DNA from 2 places in the Pantoea sp. X-Soil-YNGN-775 genome. Region 2 is predicted to be linked to the other one. Evidence: predicted binding sites of a transcription regulator. Region 2 holds the regulator's gene; the other holds the start of a gene.
The links. The regulator PurR, encoded in region 2, represses purine synthesis genes. The targets are predictions, from matches to a motif close to CANGCAAACGTTTGCNTG.

Region 1 (3,256 bases), 1.5 Mb from region 2:
ATTATCGAAAATCCGGTGATTCATCGCGCCCTGTGGCAACGCGCCAGCGCCTGCAGCGACGTAACGCTGATGGCATCTGCCGAGCTGCAGCAGGTGGCGTTTGGCGATAACGAAGCCTTTATTACCCTGCAGGATGGCAGCATGTTAACCGCGCGCCTGATGATTGCGGCTGACGGAGCTAACTCCTGGCTGCGTAACAAAGCCGATATCCCGCTGACCTTCTGGGATTACGATCATCACGCGCTGGTCGCTAACGTCCGCACCGGGATGCCGCACGATGCGGTTGCGCGTCAGGTGTTCCATGGCGACGGTATTCTGGCTTTCCTGCCGATGCAGGACCCGCATCTGAGCTCAATTGTCTGGTCGCTGTCACCGCAGGAGGCGAGCCGGCTGGAGAGCATGCCGGAAGCGTTATTCAATCAGCAGCTGTCGGTGGCGTTTGATATGCGGCTCGGCCTGTGCCAGCTGGAAAGCGAGCGTAAATCGTTTCCTCTGACGGCGCGCTATGCGCGTAATTTTGCCGCACATCGTCTGGCGCTGGTCGGGGATGCGGCCCACACCATTCATCCACTGGCAGGGCAGGGCGTAAACCTGGGCTTTATGGACGCGGCGGAACTGATCGGTGAGATTCGCCGACTGCATCAGCAGGGTAAAGATATCGGACAGCACCTCTATCTGCGCCGCTACGAACGCAGCCGCAAGCACAGCGCCGCGCTGATGCTGGCTGGCATGCAGGGCTTCCGCGAGATGTTTGCCGGTAACAACCCGGCCAAAAAACTGCTGCGCGATGTCGGCCTGAAGCTGGCAGACAGCCTGCCGGGCGTTAAACCGCGGATGCTGAAGCAGGCGATGGGCCTGAATGACCTGCCGGCGTGGCTACGCTGAACCCCGATCTGACCCGCTTCTGAGCCAGCATTTGCTGGCTTTTTTTCTGTCTGAAACCCCTCTGCACCATCACAAGGCAGTGCCGCACCACTATCGCCCCTCGTTTGATTTATTCTAATTTTGCCGCTCAATTCGCATTACTTTTTCTTATTTGGTGACTTGTCGGCGACGGCATTTTTTTAACATCCTGAACGGCTTCTCGCATAAATTTGCTGCGTATATTTAACCTCCCTACATTTATTGCGCGATTAATCACAAAATCGCAGTTTTTTATCCTGCCGGTGATTATTCCTGGTTAGGCTGTGCATCAGCTTTCGACCCCGGTTTGCTTATGGTGAATCGCCAGGTTCGGTGGTAACGTCAGCTTAAAGAGAACGTTTGCGTCGGCACGGTTTGCGGCGCGGTTTGGTACTCACTCGCTTCTGCACAGGATGGTTATGACTCAGCAAACACCTCTGTTTGAACAGCATCAGGCCTGCGGCGCTCGCATGGTGGATTTTCATGGCTGGATGATGCCGCTGCACTATGGCTCCCAGATGGATGAGCATCATGCGGTGCGCAATGACGCCGGCATGTTTGATGTCTCCCACATGACCATTGTTGACCTGAAAGGCCCGCGTACCCGCGAATTCCTGCGCTACCTGCTGGCAAATGACGTGGCAAAACTGACTCAGCCCGGCAAGGCGCTCTATACCGGCATGCTGAATGCATCGGGTGGCGTCATTGATGATTTGATTGTTTACTTTATGAGCGAAGACTTTTTCCGGCTGGTGGTGAACTCCGCGACGCGGGAGAAAGACCTCGGCTGGATCGCTGAACATGCGCAGGGCTACGGCATTACGCTGACCGAACGTGACGATCTGGCGCTGATTGCCGTGCAGGGGCCGCAGGCCCAGCAAAAAGCGCAGACGCTGTTCAGCGAGGCACAACGGCAGGCGGTCTCCGGCATGAAGCCGTTCTTCGGCGTGCAGGCGGAGGCGCTGTTTATTGCCACCACTGGCTACACCGGCGAAGCGGGATATGAGATTGCGTTACCGGCAGAAGAGGCGGCCGATTTCTGGCAACGGCTGCTGGCCGCCGGGGTTAAACCTGCCGGTCTCGGTGCACGTGACACGCTGCGGCTGGAAGCCGGCATGAACCTGTACGGTCAGGAGATGGACGAAGGCGTTTCACCGCTGGCTGCCAACATGGGCTGGACGGTGAGCTGGGAACCGGCCGACCGTGACTTTATCGGGCGTGAAGCGCTGACGTTACAGCGCGAACGCGGCACTGAAAAACTGGTCGGGCTGATCCTGACCGAAAAAGGCGTGCTGCGTAACGGCCTGCCCGTGCGCTTTACCGACGATCAGGGCCAGCCACAGGAAGGAATCATCACCAGCGGTTCGTTTTCGCCCACTCTGGGTTACAGCATTGCCCTGGCGCGCGTCCCAGCCAGTATCGGTGACACCGCCATCGTTGAGATCCGTAACCGCCAGATGCCGGTAAAGGTTACCCGACCGATTTTTGTCCGCGCCGGTAAACCGGTCGCCCAGTAAATTTTATTCAGGAGAAATGGCCAATGAGCAATGTGCCGAATACGTTGAAGTACCGCGACAGCCACGAGTGGGTGCGCAAAGAAGAAGATGGTTCTTACACCGTAGGCATCACTGAACACGCGCAGGAATTGCTGGGTGACATGGTATTTGTCGATCTGCCTGAAGTCGGCGCAACCTTTGCTGCCGGTGAAGAGTGTGCGGTCGCCGAATCCGTCAAAGCAGCCTCCGACATCTATGCACCGATCAGCGGTGAGATTGTTGCGGTCAACGAGCTTCTGTCCGATTCGCCAGAGCAGGTCAACAGCGAACCTTATGGCGGCGGCTGGTTATTCAAAATCAAAGCCAGCGACGAGTCTGAAATTGACACGCTGCTGGATGCGGACGCTTACAAAGCCTCTATCGACGAGTAATCGTCAGGCGGCCTCGCGCAGAGGCCGCAGATTTCTGTTTGCACTTTCTGTTCCCCAGCCCGATTCAGGATTTACTGCTAATGACCCAGACTCTCAGCCAGCTTGAACACAACGGTGCATTCATTGAGCGCCATATCGGTCCTTCACCCGAGCAGCAAGCGATGATGCTTGAGGCGATTGGTGCCCCCTCGCTGGAGGCGTTAATCGGCACCATTGTCCCGGCCGACATTCAGTTGCCCGGCCCGCCAGCGGTAGGTGAAGCGGCGACGGAACAACAGGCGCTGGCTGAACTGAAAGCGATTGCCAGCCAGAATCTGCGTTATAAATCCTGGATCGGGATGGGATATAGTGCGGTGATCACCCCTCCGGTTATCCTGCGCAATATGCTGGAAAATCCAGGCTGGTACACCGCGTATACTCCCTATC
Region 2 (3,256 bases):
GTCAGCACCAGGAAAATAGAACGCCAGTGAAAATGGCCGATCAGCCAGGCACCCAGCAACGGTGCCAGCGCCGGTGAGAGCGCCACCAGCGGCATAATGGTGGCGAACACTTTGTTGGCCCGCGCCGCCGGATAGCGATCGACTACCAGCGCCTGCCAGCTAACGGCTGCGGCACAGACGCCGATCGCCTGAACAAAGCGCAGCGCCAGCATCAGATAAGTATCATTGACCCACAGCATACCGGCGCAGCCGACGGCAAACAGCGCCAGACCGGCCAGCAATACCGGCTTGCGGCCGATGCGGTCTGACAGTGGTCCCCAGAACAGCTGACCGCAGGCAAATCCCGCCAGGAACAGGCTCATACTGGCGCTGATCAGGCCGGGTGAGGTGTTAAAGGTTTGCTGCATCGCGCCAAAGGCGGGCAGGTACATATCGGTGGCTAAAAAGCCCAGCATGCTCAGCAGAGCGAGATAAGGCATAAATCCTTTTGACGGTGACATCTGATTCTCATTTTGCAGGTTGAACGCGGCAGAGTGTAAAAGGTGCGTTTGCCGCTGTGAAACGCTAATATTTGCCGGTTGCTGTTAAAAAATTTGAAGGCAGATTATGTGGTCAGAATATGCTTTAGAGGTGGTGGATGCGGTGGCGCGCGGTGGCAGCTTCAGCGCCGCGGCGCAGGAGCTGCATCGGGTGCCGTCAGCTATCAGCTACACCGTGCGTCAGCTGGAAACGTGGCTGGCGGTACCGCTGTTTGAGCGCCAGCATCGCGAGGTGGTATTAACCCCCGCCGGCGAGCATTTTGTCCGGGAAGGGCGCAGCGTTATCAAAAAAATGCTCGCCACCCGCCGCCAGTGTCAGCAGCTGGCTAACGGCTGGCGTGGACAGCTGAGTATTGCGGTCGACTGCATCGTCAAGCCGCAGCGCACCCGGCAGTTAGTCAAGGATTTTTACCGCCATTTCCCCGACATGGAGTTGCACATCAGTTATGAAGTGTTTAACGGCGTCTGGGATGCGCTGGCCGATGATCGGGTTGAAGTGGCCATCGGTGCCACTCAGGCGATACCGGTCGGCGGACGCTTTGCCTTTCGCGACATGGGGACGCTCAACTGGCGTTGTGTGGTGGCGCACCACCATCCGCTGACCGGGGTGAGCCAGATTGACGACGACACCCTGCGCAGCTGGCCGTCGCTGGTGCTGGAAGATACCTCGCGCGCGCTGCCGCGCCGGATGACGTGGACGCTCGACAATCAGCGTCGGCTGGTGGTGCCGGAATGGCAGACCGGACTGGATTGCGTGCTGGCGGGATTGTGCGTGGCGATGGTGCCTGGGCATCTGGCGCGGCCATTACTGGACAGCGGAGCGCTGGTAGAATTAACGTTGCCGGTCGCGTTTCCGGACAGTCCCTGTTGCGTAAGCTGGGCGGAAGATCGCGCATCACCGGCAACGGGCTGGTTACTCAGCTATCTGGGTGATGCGCAAACGCTTAATCAGGAGTGGTTAAGCGAAGATTAACGGCGGTAGTCGCGGAACGGACCGTCAGCCACCGAACGGCGTTCAATCAGCGTTGGGTGTACTTCGATGGTCTGAGAAATCTCACGTTTACTGGTGATGCGATCCAGCAACATCTCCAGCGCTTTCTCACCCAGTTGCGCTTTTGGCTGATGCACCGTGGTCAGCGCAGGCGCAAAGTAGCGCGCGTTGCGCACATTGTCATAACCGATCACCGAAATGTCCTGCGGCACCCGCAATCCCATCTCATCGGCGGCGCAAATCGCGCCCATCGCCATGATATCGCCCCCGCAGAACACCGCAGTCGGACGCTGTTTCTGCGACAGGATCTGCTGCATCGCCTGATAGCCCGACTCCGGCTCGAAGTCGCCCTGCACGATCCATTCGGCACGCGGCTGAATGCCTGCTTCTTCCAGCGCCTTGAGGAAACCCGCGTGACGTCCGCCGCCGGTGTTGCGTTCCATCTGGCCGGGAATCGCGCCAATATCACGGTGACCGCGCTCAATCAGATAACGTCCGGCCAGGTAGCCGCCCTGAAAGGCATTATCCAGCACCGTGTCGGTGAAGTCAGCGCGTGATTCACCCCAGTCCATCACCACCATCGGGATATTGCGATTCTCTTCCAGCATCTTTAACAGATCGTCCGGATACTCAGAGCACATCACCAGCAGTCCATCGACGCGCTTCTGCGCCATCATGCTGAGATAGGCACGCTGCTTTTGCAGGTCGTTGTGCGCATTGCCCAGAATCAGGGTGTAGCCTTTATCAAAGCAGTGATTCTCCACCGCTTCAATAATTTCAGCAAAGTAGGGCGCTTCGCTGGAGGTTGCCAGCAGGCCCAGCGTTTTGGTGTGATTCACCTTCAGGCTGCGCGCCACCGCGCTCGGCGAATAGTGCAGTTCCTGAATCGCCTGCCAGACCGCGTTGCGCGTCTCTTCAGCGACAAAACGCGTTTTGTTGATGACGTGCGAAACGGTGGTCGTTGAGACGCCGGCGCGTTTTGCCACATCTTTAATTGTTGCCATTAAAATCGGACTCCAGGGCTTATCTAACGCAATGATAAGCATAATGTTAAACGTTTGCGTCTGCTCAGGGTTCTCCCCGCAATTATGCAGCTTTTCTGACCGGTAAACAGGCGTCTGGCGGGTAATGAGCGCCTGAAAAGGAGAGCAAACGGAACCGGGATTGCGCGCGTTGCGCAACAAAGGCAGGATTCTAACAAGGCTGAACGGATAAAACGAGATTTTTACCAGCCCCTATGGGAAAATGGCTTATCCCTACAAAATGTGTGACTAAGGAGCGCTAAATGAGTACAGATTTGAAACTGGCCCTGATGACTACCGTCGGCTGTCTGCTGATGATCGTCGCCTTTAGCTTTACAGCGGTGCTGCACTAATGAAAAAGCCGGGCATCGCCCGGCTTTTCTCTGTTTGATTTTCGCGTAGCGAAGCCGCTTAACGAATGGTTTTCGGGGTCATTACCCGCCGCGCGCCGATGTAGTGGCGCTGCCAGTAATCTTCACCCAGCGCACTGATCTGAATATCTTTGCCGGTGCGAGGTGACTGAATAAATTTGCCGTTGCCGAGATAAACCCCAACGTGATCGGCGGTGCCGCGACCATTAATCCGGAAGAAGACTAAATCGCCTTTCTCCAGCGACTCGCGTTTTACCGGCGCGGCGTCGCGCAGGTGGTACATCTCATTGGCGGTACGCGGGATCTTAAACTTGACCAGATCTTTATAGGCGT

Region 1: gcvT (glycine cleavage system aminomethyltransferase GcvT) is a predicted target of PurR. The motif match lies at 1,253-1,270, and genes of this name have one in related genera.

Annotation. Positions count from the first base shown of each region.
Region 1 covers NZ_AP035945.1:3,343,940-3,347,195, reverse strand. The annotation lists gene ubiI (FAD-dependent 2-octaprenylphenol hydroxylase) at 1-885, shown strand, start outside; gene gcvT (glycine cleavage system aminomethyltransferase GcvT) at 1,323-2,420, shown strand; gene gcvH (glycine cleavage system protein GcvH) at 2,444-2,830, shown strand; gene gcvP (aminomethyl-transferring glycine dehydrogenase) at 2,911-3,256, shown strand, end outside.
Region 2 covers NZ_AP035945.1:1,799,352-1,802,607, forward strand. The annotation lists gene punC (purine nucleoside transporter PunC) at 1-500, opposite strand, end outside; gene punR (DNA-binding transcriptional activator PunR) at 607-1,512, shown strand; gene purR (HTH-type transcriptional repressor PurR) at 1,509-2,534, opposite strand; gene cydH (cytochrome bd-I oxidase subunit CydH) at 2,816-2,905, shown strand; gene AC6I8I_RS08465 (C40 family peptidase) at 2,964-3,256, opposite strand, start outside.